Regions from separate parts of the Pseudomonas sp. Ors-4-3C genome, predicted to be linked through region 2. Evidence: riboswitches for the same ligand, from Rfam matches in the RefSeq annotation. Region 2 holds a riboswitch; the other holds the start of a gene.

Region 1 (8,537 bases), 1.5 Mb from region 2:
TGCCTGAGCCGCTTGGGTAGCGTTGCGCGCCACGTCCTGCGCAGTGGCGGTCATTTCCTGCACCGCGGTGGCGACCTGATCGATCTCGGCCATTTGTTTCTGAATGCCGATGTTGGTGCGAATCGCGATGTCGGCAGTGTGCTCGGAGGAATCGCTGACGCTCTGCACCGACGTCACCACCTGCGTGATCATCGCCTGCAACTTGGCGAGGAAGGTGTTGAAGCCCTTGGCAATCGAGCCCAGTTCATCACTGCGATCACTGCTCAAACGACGGGTCAGATCGCCTTCACCTTTGGCAATGTCATCCAGCATGGCGACCATCTGCTTCAGTGGTCGGGCGATGCCGTGACCCACCAGCCAGATCACCAGCAGACCGATGGCCGCAATGATCAGGCCAACCATGGCCATGCCAAAGGTGTCGGATTTGCGCTGTGCATCGAGATCGGCCTGGAGTTTTTGCAGATCGGCCATCACCGCGTTCAACGGCAATTGCAGCATCAGCGTCCAGCGCGCGTCGGTCTGGCCGATGCCGAACGGCAGGTACAGTTCGATGCGGCCCTTGTCTTTGTTCACCGAGTAGGTGACTTCGCCGCGCTTGAGATTGGCCATGTTGGCGATCTGCTCGGCATCGAGGATGTCGCTGACTTTCTCGCCGAATTTGCTCGGGTCCTTGGTGTAGGCGACGATCCGGCCGTTGCCGCCGATCAGGGCCATTTGTCCGGCGCCGCTGTACAGTTTCTGGTTGGCACCGAGGAGCATTTCCTGGATGAAGTTCACCGACAGGTCGGCGCCGACGATGCCCTGGAATGCGCCGTTGAGCATGATCGGTTCAATAAAGGAGGCGAGCATGACGATCTTGTCGCCGACCTTGTACGGCGCCGGATCGATCACGCAGGATTTCTTGCTCTCTTTCGAGCACAGGTAGTACTCGCTGGCCCGTACGCCAGTGGACAGGACTTTCTGGTCGTCGACGTCCGCCAGTTTGTCCAGGCCCAGGGTGCCGTCGTCATTGCGGAACCACCAGGGCAGGAAGCGTCCGTTGGCCGCGTCGATACCGACCACGCGGGTGCCGACGTAGGCCGCGTCATTGTGGTCCAGGGCGTTTTTTTCCCAGCCGATGTAGGTGCCGAGAATTTTCGGGTTCTGCTCGACGTTCTCCTTGATCAGGCTGATCAGTTGCTCGCGGCTGATGGTCAGTCGCGGCTGGCCGTCGGCGCCCGGCGTGCCGAGCAGCGCGTTGACCCGCACCAGTCCGCCGGCAATCAGCAGCGGTGCTTCGAGTTCGCGCTGGATCTGGCTGACCTGAGTCTGCGCCAGCGAGGTCAGGCGTTGTTCGATGACCTGTTCGAACTGCGCCTGGGTGCGCTGTTGCACCATGTCCTGGGTGCGGGCACCGGAAAACAGCGCGTACAGCACCAGCGCGGCGACCACGCTGAGCACGATGGCGCCGGCCAGGGCGGCGACGGAAAACTGGATCGACTTGAACTTCATGGGAGCTCCGCACGCAAGAGGACGTCTGCGCTGTTGTATCGGCAGCAGGCATTGGGCCATGAGGGCGGTGCGAAGCAATGCGCGGCAGATGTCGCAAATGGATCAGTGTGCGGCGCAGCTGTGCAGGGCTTGCGCAGGCGTATGAATTTTTTCCTACAGGGGCGGCGGCCAATTTCTGAAAGTGCATGCAACGCGTCTGTTGTATCTGGCGTCGATACAATTGACCCCCTACGATACGCGGCATGTTTTCAGGGAGCTTTTGAATGAACAAGACATTGGTTGTAAGTGCACTGAGCGCAGCGCTGTTGCTGGCAGGTTGTCAGTCGGTCAACACCACCAGCGGCGGCGCGGTGGGCGTCGAGCGCAAGCAGTACATGTCCAGCCTGCTGTCCTCGCAAGAGGTCGACCAGATGTATGCCCAGTCCTATCAGAAGACCGTTGGCGAAGCGTCCAGCAAAGGTGTTTTGGACAAGACCAGCCCGGAGGCCAAGCGGGTTCAGGCGATTGCCAACCGGCTGATTGCCCAGGCGCCGACCTTCCGCCCCGATGCCGCGCAATGGCAGTGGGAGGTCAACCTGATCAAGAGTGATGAGCTCAACGCCAACTGCGGCCCTGGCGGCAAGATCATTGTCTACACCGGGCTGATCGACAGCCTGAAGCTGACCGACGATGAAATCGCCGCAGTCATGGGCCATGAAATCGCCCACGCCCTGCGCGAGCACGGACGTGAAGCGATGTCCAAGGCCTACGCGATTCAGATGGCCAAGCAGGGTGCCGGTGCGTTGTTCGGTCTGGGGCAGGACAGCCTGGCGCTGGCCGACGCCGTGGCCAAATACGGCATGACCTTGCCCAACAGCCGCGGCAATGAAAACGAAGCCGACCTGATCGGTCTGGAGCTGGCCGCTCGCGCCGGCTACAACCCGAACGCGGCGATCACCCTGTGGGACAAGATGAGCAAGGCCTCGGAAGGCGCACCGCCGGAATTCATGAGCACCCACCCGGCCTCGTCCAGCCGGATCGCCTCGCTGCAGGCGGCGATTCCAAAAGTCATGCCGCTGTACGAAAAAGCCCCTAAATCCTGATCAGCACCAAGGCAAGGCGAACTTGATTTTGTGGCGAGGGAGCTTGCTCCCGCTCGGCGGCGCAGCCGTCGCAAACCCTGCCAATGCGGTGTTCATGTTTGATCGCATTGGCAGTATCAGGGCTGCTTCGCAGCCCAGCGGGAGCAAGCTCCCTCGCCACAATGATGTGAAAGGCTCAGGGGTTAAATCCAGCCACTGCTCTGCATCGCCTTGTACACCGCAACGATCGCCAGAATGAAGAACGCCGAAGCGGCCAGGCGACGAATCAGGGTCAGCGGCAATTTCTCCGCAGCAAAATTACCCGCCAATACCACCGGCACGTTGGCAATCAGCATGCCCGCCGTGGTGCCGATGATCACCAGCCACAGCTCCGGATATTGCGCCGCCAGCATCACGGTGGCGATCTGCGTCTTGTCGCCGATTTCCGCGAGGAAGAACGCGATCAGCGTGGTCAGGAAGGGGCCGAACTTGCGTGCGGTGCTGGCTTCATCGTCGTCCATCTTGTCCGGGACCAACGTCCACAGCGCAGTGGCGGTAAAGCTCGCGGCAAGAATCCAGTGCAGGACCGAGTCTGAGAAGAAGCTGCCGAACCAGGCGCCTACCGCACCGGCTGCTGCGTGGTTGGCCAGGGTCGCAGCGACAATACCGGCAATGATCGGCCAGGGTTTGCGAAAGCGAGCGGCGAGAATCAGCGCGAGCAGTTGCGTCTTGTCGCCGATTTCGGCCAAGGCAACGATTGCGGTGGGAACGAGTAACGAGTCCAGCATCAGGATTTCCTAAGGGGCGGGTCGACACGGCTATGACACGTACAGCCTTCCCGCCCCGGGTAAGGTGTGCGTGTCATAGGTCTTGTCAAACCCTGCGATCCGTCTGGTGCGGACGCTTGGGTCGCATACGCCATGATCTGAGGATCAAGTATGTTGACGTATGCCGGACGAGCTTGGCGCTCGTGGGAGACTACTCCCCTAGGACGGAGCGGATTCTGCCTAGGCAGAATCCATTCGGCAAGTGCTAATTTTCAGCCGCGCTTGGCCCGGTAAATCCGGAAACCATTGCCTTCGGCCTTGATCGCACACACGCCCAGATGCTCTTCGATCAGTGGCTGATACTTCAGGAAGCTGTTCGCAACCAGGCGCAGTTCGCCACCGTTTTTCAGATGTTTGGCCGCTTTTCGCAGCAAGTTCTCGGTAGCGAAATAATCGGTGTGCACGCCGACATGGAACGGCGGATTGCTCAGAATCGCGTTCAAACCCATCGGTGCAGCGTCGATGCCGTCACCGGTCAGCACCTCGGCTTCCAGACCGTTGGCCGCCAATGTCAGGCGACTGCTGGCGGCGGCGAAGGCATCGACGTCGAGCAGGGTCACCTGATTGTGCGGGTAACGCCGTTTGACCGCCGCGCCCAACACCCCGGCGCCGCAACCGAAGTCCAGCAGGTGACCGCTCGGCAATTTGTCCAGATGCTCCAGCAGCAGGGCGCTGCCGCGGTCCAGTCGACCATGGCTGAACACGCCCGGCAGACTGATGACTTTCAACGGGCCTTCGGCCAGTGGCAACTCATAAGTCTGCGCCAGGCTTTCCAGCGATTTGGCTTCGGGTGCATTGGCCACGGTGACTTGCCACAGTTGGCAGTGACGGGCGCTGTCGAGTTTGCGCGGCTTGCCGAACGGGTTGAGCTGCTTGGACGCACCCTCGATACCGCTGCGTTTTTCCCCGACCAGAAACACCTCGCGCCCGGGCAGACGTGCGGCCACGGCATTGAGGATGTAATCGGTCAGATCCTTGGACTTGGGCAGAAACACCACGGCGCTGTCGAATTCGCGCTCCGGCACATTCACACCGAAATGGCTGCGACCTTCGAAGCGCGCATCGAGTGCCGCTTGATCGCCGGCATGCCAGCACCAGCCGAACGCATTGGGTAGGCGCCCGAGCAAATCGTCGGCAGGCAAACCGGCCAGCAACAGCGAACCCTGGAATAACTCGGCCTGACGAAGCAGTACTTCACTGCGCGGATCCATAACTGCTCCTTGGAAAAAAAGTGTCGCAGTTTATCAACTGACGACCCGCAGCGCTGTACCGCTGAAGAACGCCTGAGCGTTTTCGGTCAATTGGCCGACGATACGCTGCCGCGCTTCGCGACTGCCCCAGGCGTTGTGCGGGGTGACGATCAGCCGCGGAATATCGGCCGCAAGTAGCGGATTGCCGTTGACCGGCGGTTCGACGCTGAGCACATCGGTGGCCGCGCCGCCGAGGTGACCGTTGCGCAAGGCGTCCGCCAGGGCCTGTTCATCGATCAATCCGCCGCGCGCAGTGTTGACCACAAAGGCGCCGGGTTTCATCGATGCCAGCTCGCGGGCGCCGATGAAGTGCCGGGTGTGTTCGTTGAGCGGGCAGTGCAGGGTCAGGGCGTCGATCTGCGGCAGCAGTTCGTCCAGTGGCAGACGATCCGGGCGCGCCGGGCGGCCCGGAATCTGTCCGAGCAATACACGCATGCCGAATGCTTCGGCCAGGCGCGCGACCGCGCCGCCGAGTTCACCGTGACCGAGCAGACCGAGGGTTTTGCCTTCCAGTTCGACAATCGGGTAGTCGAGCAGGCAGAACTGTCTGGCCTGCTGCCAGCGACCCTCGCCGACGGCTTTCTGATAATCCGCCAGGCGGGTGGCGAGGTTGAGCAGCAACATGATCGTGTGCTGCGCCACCGACGGCGTGCCGTAACCCTGACAGTTGCACACGGTGATGCCATGGGCGCGGGCCGCGTCCAGATCGACGTTGTTGGTGCCGGTGGCGGTGATCAGGATCAGTTGCAGATCCGGGTTGGCGGCCATCGCGGCGGCGTCGATGCGGATCTTGTTGGTGATCGCCACGCTGGCACCGTGCAGGCGCTCGCTGACCTGTTCAGGCAAGGTCTGGGCGAACAGTTGCAGATCGCTGAAGCAGGCGCGCAACGGGCTGAGGTCGAGATCGCCGAGATCCAGTGACGGGTGATCGAGGAATACGGCGCGGCGCGGGTTCGTCATCAACTGTACCTTTTGTGCTTGGAACGGAAGGCGTAATCTGCCGAGCCTACCAGATGAAACAAATGGTTACGCACAGCGCCCGCAATACCCTGTGGCGAGGGAGCTTGCTCCCGCTGGGCTGCGAAGCAGACCCAAACCCATTCACCGTACTGTGTCAGGCACACCGGTGTTTCAGGTTTTACGACTGCTGCGCAGCCGAGCGGGAGCAAGCTCCCTCGCCACAGGGTTTGAGCCAGTTGATGAATTGTTTTTACTCATTAAAGAGGAGCCCCCATGTACTGGACCGAGTTCTTGACCGTTGCACTGATCCACCTGTTGGCCGTGGCCAGCCCCGGCCCGGACTTTGCCGTGGTGGTGCGCGAGAGCGTGACCCATGGGCGTCGCGCCGGCACCTGGACCGCGCTGGGTGTGGGCACGGCGATTTTCCTGCACGTGGGCTATTCGCTGCTGGGCATCGGCCTGATCGTGTCGCAGTCGATCGTGCTGTTCAACGCCTTGAAATGGGCTGCAGCGGCGTACCTGCTGTACATCGGCTTCAAGGCTTTGCGCGCGCAGCCGGCGAAAACCGTCACCGATGACTTGCACAAGGAAGCCGGCGTGCGCACCGCGCGCGGCGCCTTCACTTCGGGCTTCGTCACCAACGGCCTGAACCCGAAAGCCACGCTGTTCTTCCTCTCCCTGTTCACCGTGGTGATCAACCCGCACACGCCGCTGGCGGTGCAGGCCGGTTACGGGGTTTATCTGGCGGTCGCGACGGCTGTCTGGTTTTGCCTGGTGGCGATGCTGTTCAGTCAGCAGCGCGTGCGCGCCGGTTTTGCCCGCATGGGCCACTGGTTCGACCGCACCATGGGCGCAGTGCTGATCGCGATCGGCGTGAAACTCGCCTTCACCGAGATGCACTAAGAGCTGAAACCCGATCAAACTGTGGGAGCGAGCTTGCTCGCGAAGGCGTCGGATCAGTCGATATCACAGGTGACTGGAAGATTGCTTTCGCGAGCAAGCTCGCTCCCACAGGGGAGATGGGGAATTCCTACACGAGTTGGCTGAGCTTGCTCAGGGTGTTCAGGTACTCCCGGGGATTTTCTCCAAGCAAACGGCGAAACATCGCGCTGAACGCCCGCGCGCTGCCGTAGCCCAAGTCCCGTGCCACGCTTTGTACGCTGTCCCCGGCGAGCAGGCGCGGCAGGGCTTCCATCAGGCGCAGTTGCTGGCGCCAGGCGTTGAAACTCATCTTCAGTTGTCGCTGGAACAGCCGCGCCAGAGTGCGTGAGCTGGCGCCGACCTGCTGCGCCCAGTCTTCCAGGGTGTTGGGGTGATCGGGGGTGTGCAGCAAGGCCAGGCAGATGTTTTGCAGGCGCCGGTCGGTGGGCATCGGAATGTGCAGCGGCAGGTTTTCCAGGCCGGCCAGTTCTTCCAGCATCAACTGCTGGATCAACGGATTGTCAGCATGCGGCGGGCCCTGCACGGCGCGCAGGATCAACTCGCGCAACAGCGGCGTCACCGCCAGCACGCAGCACTGTTGCAGGCTGGCCGGTGACAGTTCGGGGGCGATGAACAGTGAGCGCATCTGCACATCGCCGGACATGAAAATCTCGTGCGCGACCTGCGGCGGAATCCACACCGCGCGGCTCGGCGGAATCACCCAGGCACCAAGATCGGTGACCACCCGCATGATCCCTCTGACGGCATACAGCAACTGCGCCTCGCGGTGCAGGTGCAGCGGCTGGTGGGCACCGTCCAGATAATCCCGGGGATAGGCACTCACCGGGCCGTGTTCGAAATGGCTGATCAACATGTCGGGTTTGATGACCTGAATGGCAGATATGCGCTTTTTCGCCAACTTAGCATAGGCCGCTCATAACAATCCGCCCACAACACACTCAAGCGTGCTGCCATGAATCAATCCCGAAACGTCATACGCTACGTCAACGCTGCCCATGTGATTGATCACATGTTCATGCTGATTTTTCCCGCCGCCGTGCTCGGCATGACCCAGGCCTTCGGCCTCGACTACGCCGCGCTGATCGGCCTGTCACTGGGTGGCTTCATTGCCTTCGGTGCCTGTTCGCTGCCGGCCGGCTGGCTGGGTGATCACTGGAGCCGGCGGCAGATGATGCTGGTGTTTTTCTTCGGCATCGGCGCCTCGGCGATCTTCACCGGGTTGAGCAGCAGCCCGACGATGCTGGTGATCGGGCTGACCCTGATCGGCATTTTCGCGGCGATCTACCACCCGGTGGGTACCGCGATGCTGGTGGCCTACGCGCAGAACCGTGGCCGGGAAATCGGCATCAACGGCATGTGGGGCAACCTCGGCGTGGCGTTTTCAGCGCTGATCACCGGGTTGCTAGTGGCGCAATTCGGCTGGCGCTCGGCCTTTGTGTTACCGGGCGTGGTGGCGATTGTGCTGGGTATCGGTTTTGCCCTGCAGGTGCGTGAAGAGCCGATCCCGCAGCGTCCGCACACCGTGCTGAAAGGCGCTGCCGGTCAGAAGATTTCGATGCTCATGGTGTTCGGTGTGCTGGCGCTGGCGACGGCCACCGGCGGTGTGGTGTTCAACGCCACCACCATGACCTATCCGAAGCTGTTTCAGGAGCGTTTGCATGACCTGTTCGCCTCGCCGCAAACCCTTGGCGTGGTGGTCAGCCTGGCGTATGCCTTCGGCGCGGTGGCGCAGTTGAGCATCGGGCAGGTGCTGCATCGGGTCAGTCTGAAATGGCCGTTTCTGGTGCTCACGCTGTTTCAGGCACCGCTGTTATACGGCATGGCCCAGGTCGATGGCTGGGCGGTGATCGTGCTTGGAGCGGCGTTCATGTTCGTGGTGTTCGGCCAAGTCACGGTGAACGACTCGATGGTCGCCAATTTCGTTGCACCGCAGTGGCAATCCCGGGTGTTCGCCCTGCGTTACTGCCTGTCGTTCGGCGCCAGCGCAACGGCGATTCCGCTGATTT
Region 2 (8,537 bases):
CCAGCCGAGCAACACCAGCGTGGTGATCGCCAGATCGTCGGTGACACTGCGCACATACGCCGCCAAGGGCAGCTCGTTGACCGGCACGAAGCTGACCACTGCCAGCAGCGGCAGCAGCCACGGACGCCAGCGTTGGGTGCATTGCAACGAACCCAGCAGGACAAAACTAAGCAGGATGAACGTCAAATGGGCTTGCCAGAGAATCAGCATCACAGTCGTTCCTCCAGCCACGCTTCGTTGAAGCTGACATGTTTGATGAAGGTGTTATTCCACGAATACACCAGGTGATAAAGGCCATCGCTGCCGCGACTGAAGTACGGATACTCGTACTCGAAATCACAGCCCTGCGGCTTGCACACCCGGTAGTCCAGATTGCTCAGAAAGCGCTGTTCCAGCGGCAAGCGCCGGGCACCACTCGAAGCACGAAAGCCTTCGCCGATGATTGCCTTATAGGCTTCGGGGGCGAACGGCTGGCCGAGCGGATCGGGCGACTGATCGAGTTCGATCACGTTGCGCCAGTGGTTCAGGCTGGCATCAGTGCCATAGAGGCTGAGCTTGAAGCGCCCGTCCTGCAGATCATTCAGCGCCACCAGCAGCCCGTTGTCGTCGGTGCCGACTGCCGCGAGCGATGAATTGGGGTTGGCCGGTTCCAGCGGATACGGCTCGCTCCAGGTCTGCCCGGCGTCCTCGGTGCGGCTGGCCAGCACTCGATGATGAGTGTCGCCGGCATAACGCAGCATGGCCACGGCACGCCGGCCATCCAGCGGCACAATGGTCGGCTGCAACGAATGTTTGCCACGGCTGATGCGGAATTTATCGATCACCGCGCCGTCTGCGCTCAGGTACAGGTACTCGGCGAATTTGCCCATGAACTCGTGATACACCGGCAAACCGATCGAGCCGTCGGCATGGAACACCGGCGCGGCGCGCACCAGCGTACTGATGTTGAAAAACGGTGAGGTGATCAGCTGTCGCGGCGCCGACCAGTTGCGCCCGACATCATCCGAGACCATCACATTGATCGCACTGGTGGCCCAGCCGCCCACGGACACCGAGACATAGAACATCCACAACCGCTGATCCGGCGCGAGGGCAATCACCGGGTTGCCCAGTTTGCGGATGTAGCGCTGGGTGCCGTCGCGGGTCGATTCGCGGGTGGCCAGCACCTGCTCGGCGCCCCACTCCGCGCTGTTGGCGTCATAGCGTGCGGTGCGGATCTGCACGTCGGCAGCGCCCTCGCGGGAGCCGGCAAACCACACCGCCATCAGGTCGCCGCCCGGCAGTGCGGTCACCGACGAGGAGTGCACGAAATCATTCAATTGCGAGGAGACGAAGCGACTGCTGTACAGCGGCTCCGATGCCTGCAGCGAGGCATCGACCGGCGGCGTCGCCACGGCAAACGGCGCCAGCACATGGGCCGGATGGCTGCGCCAGGCGCCCCAGAAAATCAGGCTCACGGCCAGTCCGCCGAGGATAAATTTCAAGCGATCGGGAAGCACACGCATAGTGGACTCACGGCAAAAACAGGATGGAGGGCAATCGGCAAAACATCCTTGTCAGCGCGGTAGATCGTCCGGCAAGCGGCGCCGGCGTCCCGTGAGCATCGACAACGGCAAGTTGTCGCGCAGCAGAAAACTTTCGAACAGCGCGGCGGCGATGTGCAGGCAGACCAGCACCAACAGGATGTCGGTAGCGGTTTCGTGCACCTGCAACGGCCAGTCGGCGCCCCACAAGGCATCGACCTCTTCCATGGCCCAACCGCTCACGCCAGCGGTGAACATTGCCAGCAGCATCAAAACCATCACCAGTGCACCCATCGGCGAATGCCCAAGACGATGCTCGGGCCGTCCGGCAATCAACGAGCGCGCATGGGCGAACAGCCGCGTCGGCGTCGGCCAGAAATCCGCCCAACGCGCACTGCGCGGCCCGACAAACCCCCACACCAGCCGCACCGGCAGCCAGCCCATGGCGTAATAGCCGAGCCACACATGCCAGTCATCACCGGCTTCATTGAAGAAGTAATTGGCGACGAAGACGCCCGCGATGGACAGATGAAACAGCCGCACCACGGGGTCCCACAGGCGCAGGGACGCGCTCGGCATCAGCCCTTGATCTCGGTTTTCACCGCTTTGCCGCTGACCGGGTCGTGGTAGATCTCGACCTTGCGCTTGTCCTTGTCGAAGCCGTAGATCTCGTAGCAGTTGCCGTCGGTGACCTTGAACTTGCTGATCTCGTAGCCCTGGGCCTTGAGTTGTTCCTGAAAGGCTTTCTGGTCTTGCCATTGCGAGCGTTCGGCGGTGGTGCATTGCGGGCCGGCGACGGCCAGCGGGCTGGCAACGATGAGGGACAACAGCAGAAGTTTGCGCATGGAAACACTCTCGCTCGATGAGGAAGGCCTCACTGTGCAAAAGCAACCTTAGTCAAAGCTTAGTTGGCAACGAGTCGTTACATCTTTCCCGTCGGGTCAGCTGCCACAGCCGGCTGCACAGCGGCATGATGCCGCCGGTCAACCGCCGTGTTTCCTCAAGAGAATCCGTTATGCGCCTATTGCTGGTCGAAGATGATCGCGCCCTCGGTCAAGGCATTCGTGTTGCCCTCGGCAGCGAAGGCTACACCCTCGACTGGTTGCAGGATGGGGCCAGCGCCCTGCACGCCCTGCGCAGTGAGAGCTTCGACTTGCTGCTGCTCGACCTCGGTCTGCCACGGCTCGACGGCCTGACGCTGCTGCAACGCTTGCGCGGCGAGCAACAGGACTTGCCGGTGCTGATCCTCACCGCCCGCGACGGCACCGCCGAACGCATCGCCGGGCTGGATGCCGGCGCCGACGACTACCTGATCAAACCGTTCGACGTCGATGAACTGAAAGCGCGCATCCGCGCGTTGCTGCGCCGCAGTCAGGGCCGTGCGCAACCGGTGCTCGAGCATGCCGGCGTGTGCCTTGATCCGGTCACACAGCAGGTCACCTGGCACGGCACCGACGTGGTGGTGACGCCGATGGAATATCAACTGCTGCATCAACTGATGGCCCGCCCCGGCAAGGTCGTCACCCGCGAACGTCTGTCCCGGGCGCTGTATGGCTGGCAGGACCGGGTCGAGAGCAACACCCTTGAAGTGCTGATCCACAACCTGCGCAAAAAACTCTCGAGCGAGTTGATCCGCACCGTGCGCGGGGTCGGCTATGTGGTGGAGCTCAAGCCATGATTTCCATACGTGCGCGGATTCTGGTGCCGGTGCTGATTCTGGTATTGATCGGCGATCTGCTGATCAGTTGGCTCGTGCTGCGCGACAGTCACCATGAAATCGAAGAGGTCTACGATGCCCAACTGGCGCAAAGTGCGCGCCTGCTGCAAGGCGTACTGGCCCAGCGCGCGCCGGGCGACAATGACTGGAGCCGGCTCTATCAGGCCTTCGATGAAGCGATGAGCCGGGTCGGCGACGGCGAGGCTGCGCACCCGTACGAAACCCGTTTGACCTTTCAGGTCTGGCGCAGCGACGGCCAATTGCTGGTGCGCTCGGCCGAAGCGCCGGAGCTTGCGGCGCCGCCCACCACCCTCGGCTCCCATGACCTGATGGAAAACGGTCGCGACTGGTGCGCGTTTCTGCTCAAGGATTCGCAACAAGGGTTGCTGATCTGGGTCGGCGAGCGTGACGACATCCGTCAGGACCTGATCGAGCGCATCGTCGGCCACACGGTGTGGCCGAGCCTGATCGGCGTCCCGCTGCTGGCCGCGCTGATCTGGCTGACCATCGGCTGGGGCCTGCAACCGCTGCGCGCGATGGCGCAGAGCATTCGCGGACGTGACACCGAAACCCTGAAACCGCTGCACCTCAGCCCCCTGCCCCACGATCTGGAGCCGATGCAGACCGCGCTCAATCGTCTGCTGCAACAGATCGACAATCTGCTGGCGCGGGAGCGGCGCTTCATTGCCGACGCCGCCCATGAGCTGCGCACACCGCTGGCGATTCTGCGAATCCACGCGCAAAACGCGCAACTGGCGGCGACCCCGCAACAACGCGAAGAAGCGCTGGAGTATCTGGTCAGCGCGGTGGATCGGGCGACGCGTATCGCCAGTCAATTGTTGACCATGGCGCGCATCGAACCGCACCTGGCCAATCCCGAAACCCGCAGCGTGGAACTGACCGAACTGGTGCGCGAAGAGCTCGCCGAACTGGCACCGCTGGCCCTGGAAAAAGACGTCGAACTGATCCTCGACAGCGACCACCACTGCCCGGTCGACACCGACCCGGTGGCCCTCGCCATCGCCTTGCAGAACCTGGTGACCAACGCGCTGAACTTCGCCCCACCGGGCAGCGAGGTGCGGGTCCAGGTGCAACCGCAGGCGGGCGGCGCGGTGTACATCAGCGTCGAGGACGCCGGCCCCGGTATCAACGAGCAGGAATACGCGCGGCTGTTCGAGCGTTTCTACAGCCACGGCCACGGTAACGGCGCGGGACTGGGGCTGGCGATCGTGCAGATGATCGTCAGCAAGATCGGCAGCACGCTGCAGCTGTACAACCGGCCGCAGGGCGGGTTGTGTGCGCAGTTGCGGATCAATGAGCTCTCGAGTCACTAACATCGCCGGGACCCTGCACGAGCATTGTGGCGAGGGAGCTTGCTCCCGCTGGACTGCGCAGCAGGCCTTCTGATGTTCGGCAACGAAAGGGCCGCTGCGCGACCCGGCGGGACGGTGCGACGATTCGACAAGCTCCCTCGCCACAGAAATTTGCTCTTTTTCGATGGCCTCGATGCTTTTGACAAAATTTTCATGTTTGCCCCCATAAGATCCGCAGCCTCGTTGGGGAGTAGCCTGTTTCCGAGTCCCTCGGAAGCGTTCGTATCAACATTCTCGGCAACACGCCGTGGTACGAACACCTTTTGGTTGGTGAGACCGACGACACATCCATGCCTAAAGTCGGGCGTGTGGTTGTGTCGTTGACTCATAGCCCGACTGGAAGTGTGCCCCCGTGAATCCTGTTTCCCTCATATTCCTCGCTCTGGCCATGTCCACGGACGCGTTCGCCGCGGCCATCGGCAAAGGCTCCAGCCTGCACAAACCACGTCTGACCGAAGCGCTGCGCACCGGCCTGATCTTCGGCGTGATCGAAGCCATCACCCCGATCATCGGCTGGCTGATCGGTCAGGCCGCCACCCGTTGGGTCGCCGAATGGGACCACTGGATCGCCTTCACCCTGCTGGTGATCCTCGGCCTGCACATGATCTACAACGGCCTGAAACACGAAGACGAGGAAGAAGAAAAACCCGGCCAGCATTCGTTCCTGATTCTGGCAGTCACCGCGTTCGCCACCAGCATTGACGCCCTCGCAGTCGGTGTCGGCCTGGCGTTTGTCGACGTGAATATCTGGGTGGCGGCAGCGGCCATCGGCGTGGCAACCATGACCATGGTGACCATCGGCGTGATGCTTGGCCGGGTACTCGGAGCGGTGGTCGGCAAGCGTGCGGAAATCGTCGGTGGTGTGGTGCTGATGATCGTCGGCGCGACCATTCTGTACGAGCACTTGTCAGCCTGATTCAGACCCGGATCAGCGCCGCCAGTGTCATCGCGTTGCCCAACGCGGCGCCACTGGCGGTGTTGTCGAAAATGCACCAGACGCTGGCGCCTTCAGCAGCGCAGAGCCGCATGTCCTGCGCCAGCTGCTGCAGATAAGGCAACTCATAAGCACTGTGATAAATCCGTGGCGCGCCATGCAGTCGCCAATAGCGCACACCGGCCCAGCCCTGCGCTGAGCCATCGCTAATGATTCGCGATGGATCGACCACCACCTGGGCGATACGATAAGCGTGCAGCATCGGCGCCGCCGTCACCCACGATTCATGCCGTGGCTCCAACACCACATCACCCGCGAATCGTTGGCGCAACGCCACGAAAAACGCTTCTGCACGTGCCGGCTCAAAGGCCAGCGACGGTGGCAGTTGCACCAGCAAGCATCCCAGCCGATCGGCCAAGCCCTCGCACTGCCCGAGAAACTCATCCAGCGCTCGCTCACAGTTTTGCAGACGCAATTCATGAGTAATCTGCTTCGGCACCTTCACTGAAAAGCGAAAGCCTGGCGGCACCGAATCCGCCCAGCGCTCATAGGTCTGGCGCCGATGCGGACGATAGAACGAGCTGTTGATTTCCACACATTCGAACCGCGCCGCATAACGCTGCAGATGCGTGCCCTCGGCCGGAAACTGCGGCCAATACTCACGCCCCAGACTCCAGCCTGCGCAACCGATGAACATCAAAAAAACACCTTCGCCGCTTCACGCATGAAAATCTCCACGGTCTTCGTTCACAAACTTGGGATACGACGAAATACCTGTGGGAGCTGGCTTGCCAGCGAAGGCGTCGACACATCCACAATCGCTGCGCCTGACACACCCCCTTCGCGAGCAAGCCCGCTCCCACAATTTCGGCGGCGTTCACAGATTGGGGGTACGACGAAACACCTGTGGGAGCTGGCTTGCCAGCGAAGGCGTCGACACATCCACAATCGCTGCGCCTGACACACCGCCTTCGCGAGCAAGCCCGCTCCCACAGTTTCGGCGGCGTTCACAAACTTGGGGGACGACGAAACACCTGTGGGAGCTGGCTTGCCAGCGAAGGCGTCGATACATCCACAACTTCTGCACCTGACACAGCGCTTTCGCGAGCAAGCCCGCTCCCACAATTTCGGCGGCGTTCACAAATTTGGGGGACGACGAAACACCTGTGGGAGCTGGCTTGCCAGCGAAGGCGTCGACACATCCACAACTTCTGCACCTGACACAGCGCCTTCGCGAGCAAGCCCGCTCCCACAGGTTTCAGCGGCGTTCACAGATTTGGGGCACGGCGAAGCTCCTATGCGGTTATTTTTTGCCGGGGAGGACGCTGGCCAGCACCTGCTTGGCGGCTTGCACGATCACACCCGCCTCGTCCGGGTCGCCCTTGAGCAGGGTCGTGGCAAATTTCTTCGCCTGTTGGAGCGTGATGTGCGGCGGCAACGGCGGTACGTTGGGATCGGTCTTGAACTCGATCAGCACCGGCACCTCCGAAGCCAATGCCTGCTCCCAGGCGGCGGCAACGTCCTCTTCGCGGTCGACGAAAATCCCTTTCAGGCCGATGGAAATGGCGAACAGGTGATACGGCACGTCGGGGATGCTTTGCGAGGCTTCGAACTTCGGATCGCCCTCCATCACCCGTTGCTCCCAAGTGACCTGATTCAGATCCTCGTTGTTGAACACCGCGCAGATCCACTTCGGACTCTCCCACTGGCGCCAGTATTTGGCGACGGTGATCAACTCGGCCATGTTGTTCATCTGCATCGCGCCATCCCCCACCAGGGCAATCACCGCGCGCTCGGGATGGGCGAACTTGGCGGCAATCGCGTACGGCACGGCAGCCCCCATCGAAGCCAGTCCGCCGGACAGCGAACACTGCATGCCCCGGCGGATTTTCAGGTCACGGGCGTACCAGTTGGCGCAGGAGCCCGAATCGCTGGTGATGATTGCCTGATCCGGCAGGCGCGGTGACAGTTCATAGACCACCCGCTGTGGATTGATCGGTGTGGCTTTGGCCATCGCGCGCTTTTCCAGAGTCTTTTCCCAGCTGCCGCGCCAGCCTTCGATCTTTTTGCGCCACTTGCGCGAGGTCTTCTGTTCGAGCAACGGCAGCAACGCGGCAAGGGTTTCGGCGGAGTCGCCAACCAGATTGACCTCCATCGGATAACGCAGGCTGAGCATGTCGGGTTGCAGGTCGATCTGCACGCCGCGCGCCTGACCTTCCTTGGGCAGGAATTCGGCATAGGGGAAACCCGAGCCAATCATCAGCAAGGTGTCGCATTCATTCATCATCTTGTAGCTCGGTTCGGTGCCCAGCAGACCAATGCTGCCGGTGACCCACGGCAAATCGTCCGGCAGCGCTGCCTTGCCGAGCAACGCCTTGGCGACGCCAGCACCGAGTTTTTCCGCGATGGCGATCACTTCATCCGTCGCCTGCAACGCGCCGGCGCCCACCAGAATCGCGACTTTTTCGCCACTGTTCAAAACGTCGGCGGCGCGCTGCAGATCCGCCTCGTAGGGCAGCACTTTCGGCTTGGTGTAACCGACGCCAGAGTGCGCGGTGCCATGCGCCCGCGCCGGTGGCTCGTATTCAAGATCCTGCAAATCATTGGGCAGGATGATCGCTGTCACCCGCCGCTCGCCAACCGCTGTGCGCACGGCGCGGTCGAGCAAATGTCGTACTTGCGACGGCGCCGACGCCTGCTGCACAAAAGCCCCGGCCACATCCTTGAACATCGAGACCAGGTCCAGCTCCTGTTGGTAATGGCTGCCGAGTGCGGTACGCGCCTGCTGACCAACAATCGCCAGCACCGGTTGGTGATCCATGCGGGCGTCGTACAGCCCGGTAATCAAGTGCGTAGCGCCGGGGCCTGAAGTGGCAATGCACACACCTAATTCGCCGGTGAACTTGGCGTGGGCCGAAGCCATGAACGCGGCCATTTCTTCGTGCCGGGCCTGAACGAATTCGATCTTGCCATCGGCTCGGGCGAGCGCG

Evidence for each region. Region 2 has a riboswitch for manganese ahead of mntP (manganese efflux pump MntP). Riboswitches for the same ligand answer to the same signal wherever they lie in the genome.
Region 1: linked by a shared signal. The riboswitch ahead of ACVHNU_RS20005 (TMEM165/GDT1 family protein) and the one ahead of mntP (manganese efflux pump MntP) in region 2 are both predicted to bind manganese.

The regions. Positions count from the first base shown of each region.
Region 1 is NZ_CM146900.1:4,446,711-4,455,247, reverse strand. It holds gene ACVHNU_RS20020 (methyl-accepting chemotaxis protein) at 1-93, opposite strand, end outside; partial or broken gene ACVHNU_RS20015 (HAMP domain-containing protein) at 205-402, opposite strand; gene ACVHNU_RS20010 (M48 family metallopeptidase) at 1,755-2,573, shown strand; gene ACVHNU_RS20005 (TMEM165/GDT1 family protein) at 2,756-3,340, opposite strand; yybP-ykoY riboswitch at 3,428-3,552, opposite strand; gene ACVHNU_RS20000 (class I SAM-dependent methyltransferase) at 3,592-4,590, opposite strand; gene ACVHNU_RS19995 (2-hydroxyacid dehydrogenase) at 4,624-5,589, opposite strand; gene ACVHNU_RS19990 (LysE family translocator) at 5,863-6,492, shown strand; gene ACVHNU_RS19985 (AraC family transcriptional regulator) at 6,620-7,384, opposite strand; gene ACVHNU_RS19980 (MFS transporter) at 7,484-8,537, shown strand, end outside.
Region 2 is NZ_CM146900.1:2,902,116-2,910,652, forward strand. It holds gene ACVHNU_RS12800 (hypothetical protein) at 1-210, opposite strand, end outside; gene ACVHNU_RS12805 (sialidase family protein) at 210-1,505, opposite strand; gene ACVHNU_RS12810 (cytochrome b/b6 domain-containing protein) at 1,557-2,102, opposite strand; gene ACVHNU_RS12815 (PepSY domain-containing protein) at 2,102-2,368, opposite strand; gene ACVHNU_RS12820 (response regulator) at 2,539-3,201, shown strand; gene ACVHNU_RS12825 (ATP-binding protein) at 3,198-4,574, shown strand; yybP-ykoY riboswitch at 4,786-4,957, shown strand; gene mntP (manganese efflux pump MntP) at 4,966-5,529, shown strand; gene ACVHNU_RS12835 (DUF72 domain-containing protein) at 5,531-6,244, opposite strand; gene ACVHNU_RS12840 (thiamine pyrophosphate-requiring protein) at 6,851-8,537, opposite strand, start outside.